DNA from 2 places in the Paenibacillus sp. 11B genome. Region 1 is predicted to be linked to the other one. Evidence: predicted binding sites of a transcription regulator. Region 1 holds the regulator's gene; the other holds the start of a gene.
What was found. The regulator LexA, encoded in region 1, represses DNA repair genes until DNA is damaged. The targets are predictions, from matches to a motif close to CGAACATATGTTCG.
Positions count from the first base shown of each region.

Region 2: Q0V21_RS04230 (YhjD family protein) is a predicted target of LexA. The motif match lies at 958-971, and genes of this name have one in related genera.

Region 1 covers NZ_JAUKNS010000001.1:480,571-482,988, forward strand. Annotated here, with positions in the region: gene Q0V21_RS02125 (LysM peptidoglycan-binding domain-containing protein) at 39-416, opposite strand; gene lexA (transcriptional repressor LexA) at 733-1,359, shown strand; gene Q0V21_RS02135 (aldehyde dehydrogenase) at 1,472-2,418, opposite strand, start outside.
Region 2 covers NZ_JAUKNS010000001.1:944,938-947,355, reverse strand. Annotated here, with positions in the region: gene cysK (cysteine synthase A) at 1-228, opposite strand, end outside; gene Q0V21_RS04230 (YhjD family protein) at 532-915, opposite strand; gene Q0V21_RS04225 (S-layer homology domain-containing protein) at 1,369-2,418, shown strand, end outside.

The sequences.
Region 1 (2,418 bases):
TCAAGCTGACACGCATTAGCGCGTGTGGATATGCAGTTTTATTTTGTGAATTGTGGCAGTATTAAGACTTGCCCCACCTTTATTGAAGTGGACTGAAGTTGATTCACTTTCTTAATTGCTTCTATATATACACGTGTATCCATCGTTTCCGGTTTATGATCCAATGATATACTCCACAGCGTATCTCCTTGTGAAACTGCCATCTTTCCTCCAGGCAACAAATCGTTCTCATTGCCTGCAAACACTGTTAGCACTGTACTGCAACCAACCAATATAATTAATGATACGATTATTAATTTCAACACCCAGGTTGGGATATTACCTATTGCAAAAACCTTTTTAAAATTTCTTATGTTAGTTTCAACCACTTCTGAATGCACCGGTTCGTAAATGCTTTGATAAGTAGAATATCTCATTAAATATCGACCTCCAAACGTTTGTTCCTATCCGTTAAAATCAATATAACACGAACACTTGTTTTGCACAATAACTTTTTAGAACAATTGTTCGCTTTTTTTTTATTGAGTTCTATCACTCATCTTTCTTTTACTATCTTTCTTCTATAGTATGGCACTATCATTTGCAGTATTTGCTTAGATGCAAAATTCATTTTCATACAAATTCGCAAAAAAACATTGATTTTATGGCATTTTATTTAGAACTTATGTTTGTACGAACGGAGGTTCTATGTTATAATTTTCCCAAACGTTACTAAAATGGGGTTGATACGGTATGTCGAAGATATCCAGCAGGCAACAGGCTATTCTGGAGTTTATACGCAATGAAGTCCGGTTGAAGGGGTATCCTCCTTCCGTACGCGAAATTGGTGAAGCCGTTGGATTGGCTTCCAGCTCTACAGTACATGGACATCTGGATCGTTTGGAGAAGAAAGGTCTAATTAGACGTGACCCAACCAAACCAAGAGCCATTGAGCTTCTCAGCCAGGAAGAGTCAGAGCATTCACATCAGTTTGCTCACAGCGTTGCTCGCATTCCTGTCGTGGGTAAAGTTACTGCAGGGGTTCCAATCACAGCAACAGAAAATATCGAAGATTATTTCCCTCTTCCTACGCATTATGTGGGCGAACAGAAAGTATTTATGCTTTCGGTCGTGGGAGACAGTATGGTTGAAGCAGGCATTGTTAACGGAGATTATGTTATCGTACGTCAGCAGCAAACTGCAGATAACGGCGATATCGTAGTAGCCATGACTGAAGACGATGAAGCAACGGTAAAAACGTTCTACAAAGAGAAAGATCATATTCGTCTTCAACCGGAAAATTCGACTTTTGAACCTTTGCGTTTGAAACACGTTAGCATTCTGGGCAAAGTCATTGGGCTTTTCCGTGATATTCATTAATATGTTTTGAAGCAGCTTAGATGTTTCACAATAAGATACTTAAAGAGGTTGTCCCGTTGAACGGGACAACCTCTTTTTCTGCCTACTGCTTATATTGCTCTACGTAAGCTTGTTATTCACTGCGTTTAAGAATGCTCTTATGATGAGAAAACACATCAAAGCTCTGTTGACCATGGTAGGAACCCATTCCACTTTCTCCTACTCCGCCAAACGGAAGATAATGTGAAGTCATATGAGACAATGTGTCATTTATGCAACCACCACCAAAAGATACTTGATTCAGAACCTGATCCTGCAGAGCCTCATCCTTAGTGAAGAGATATAATGCAAGTGGTTTTGGACGGCGAATAATCTCATCTAGCATAGGATTGAGGTCTTTAAACTTAAATACAGGAAGGATCGGACCAAAGATCTCTTCTTGCATCACAGGGGAATTCCAATCCACATGTCCCAATACTGTTGGTTCTATAAGCAGCTGATCACGCTCAGAACGTCCCCCAATCAGTGCTTTGCCATCTTGGAGCAACACCGATAATCGGTCGAAGTTACGCCCGTTGACAATATGCGGAAAATCTGCGTTTTGCATCACATCATCTCCGAATTTATCCTGAATCTCTGCATCGATCAATTCCAGTAATTTGTCATGTACATTCTCGTGTACAAGCAGGTAGTCCGGAGCGACACAGGTTTGTCCAGCATTCAGAAATTTACCGCGAACAATGCGCTGAGCTGCCAGCTGCAAATCTGCATCCTGGTGAACAATGACCGGACTCTTGCCACCTAGTTCAAGCGTAACCGGAGTCAAATGCTCGGCAGCAGCCTTCATAACGATACGGCCAACACCTGTACTGCCTGTAAAGAAAATATAATCAAACTTTTCCTTCAATAATGCTGTACTTGTCTCAACTTCCCCTTCCACAACTGCCAGGTACTCAATAGGAAATATCTCATGAATCAAATCATAAGTCAGACGTGATACCGCAGGAGTTAATTCCGACGGCTTAATAATGGCACAGTTACCTGCAGCAATGGCTCCAATCAGAGGACCAAAGGCCAATT
Region 2 (2,418 bases), 460 kb from region 1:
AAGAAGCCCAGCCCGTTCAGCCTGAACGATCAGGTTATAGGCGGCACGGTCTTTAACGCTGCCGCTGGGATTGAAATATTCCAGCTTGACGTATACGTCAGCGGAATCGCTGCCTGTAAGTCTGTTCAGTCTGACGGCAGGTGTCTCGCCGATCAGTTCGGTAACATCTGCGGCAATGCCTGTATGTGCAGGTGTTTGATTTTTAATTAAATGCGAATTCAAGTCCATGAAGTACAACTCCTTGATTGATAAGACGTTGAGAGCTAATCCGGTTGAAATCAAGTCTACTGAACAAGTCTGTCCCGCCGCTATTGGCTGGCAGGCTTGTTTTTGTAATAGGAATTGAATTCAGACCCTGCCTTATTGGAATGGTTGGATATATCTCTTTTCTATCTTAATGAACAGAGTCTCCCCGGGTCAACTTGTTTCATGTAAGGAGAAGAGATCCGAATTTGAGCGGGCATATGACGAGAAGGTCCAGCGGATCATTCAGCCAGAATCATGTCTGGGTACAGTATGGGCCGAGTTGCATCAAGTCTGCGTCAAGTCCATATCGAGATGTCGACTAAGCTCTTTTTTGACTTCATTCCGCGCAAACGTCCACAGCATATAGAACCGCTGCAAATATCCTCTGCACAGATACTGGGTTTCGATCCCATCGACTTGCCGTTTTTCCTCCAGAACCTTGACGCCACGGGTTCTCATCTGTTTGCGAAGCGTCAGCATTTCCTTGAGTACTTGATTCTGAATACGGGTCAGGGACAGGATGTAGACTTCCGGCATTTTGAGCTGCAACGTATCCAGAGTACGAATATCCCGTTCAAGTACATCCAGCAGCAGAGTGCGTACAACCATGCTTTTAATCAAACGGTGGTCTTCATCCGCAGGGGATGGGGCGGAAGAGGAGGATGACATACTTTCACTTCCTTAACCATGATTATAAAATCGATTCAATTAAGAACAAATGTTCCTGTTCTGTATTATAGTCAGCATAAGCTTGGCTCATACAGGTTTCAACCTGAAATTTTTTACAATCCCTTTATTAAGCATAGGACTGATGCGTTGAATCCCTTATCTAATTATGGGTCCAAGGCCATATTCGGACACTGTTATGCAATAGAGAAAATCCAATTTTAGCTTAATGTTCAGAATTGGTTCAGAATCAATCGTTATACTGTCTGTACATTACGTAATTACATATGAAGGGGGAGTAAAAGTTAGAGATACATACTGGATGAGTATAAGCAGCCAATGCATCTATCAGCAAAGTAACCGGCTTTTTAGTAGATTTCGTAGGATATGCATGTAGATAGAGTAAGGGTTATAGAGTAACAATCGGATGTTATAAAGCAAAGGGAGAGGATGAAGATGATGAGTAGAAAGGTGCTAGAGGTTAAAAAGACAGTTGCGATGCTGTTGGTGTGTCTGTTAATTTTCGGTGGTGTTCCCGGATTCCAAACGTTGGGCATGGATCGCGCCTATGCTGCGAGTGGAGTTTGGACAGATGTAGGTGGCGCTGGATTCACGGCAGGGCAGGTAGAAAATATTTCGTTAGTTTTTGATCGGGAGGGTACACCTTACACCGTTTTTAGGGATTTAGAGAACGACAATAAAGCAACGGTTCTAAAATACGTTTCTGGGGCGTGGCAATCTGTTGGATCGGTTGGATTTTCTGCTGGTGAAGTGTGGAGTTCCTCGCTCGCATTTGATTCTCAGAATACTCCACATGTAGCTTATCAGGATATGGACAATGAAAGTAAAGCTACTGTTATGAAGTTCAACGAAAATCAATGGGAAGTTGTGGGCAGTGCTGGTTTTACGGCTGGAGCAGCAGTGTACGTTACACTTGCATTCAGTCCTGATGACACCCTCTATATTGGTTACCGAGATCATGCTGCAAATACTAAAGTGACGGTTAAAAAATTGAATGGAAATCAGTGGGAGACGGTTGGCTCTGCCGGTTTTACGACCGGAGTTGCACTGGAGATGTCCAAACTGATTGTAGATGCGAACGGAATTCCTTACTTTGCTTTTAAAGATTCAACGAATAATAAATTGACTGTAATGCAATTTGCAGGTGGTTCATGGAAAAATGTAGGGACCGCGGCATTTACAGCAGGCGCAGCATCATATCCTTCCTTAGTGTTTGGGCCGAATGGTGTACTTTATGTTGCATTTCAGGACGGTTCCAACAGCTATAAAGCAACTGTAATGAAACTGAATGGCAGCCAGTGGGAAGTGGTTGGGAACGCAGGATTCTCATCCGGAAGTGTATATAACTTGTCTTTGGAATTTGATCCTCTAGGGGTGCCTTATACTTCTTTTAGAAATTCAGTTAATCATAGCATGGAGCCTCAGGGTGTAATGATGAAACTTGATGGGAATCAGTGGACCATGGTCGGAGGGAAGCCGTTCTCT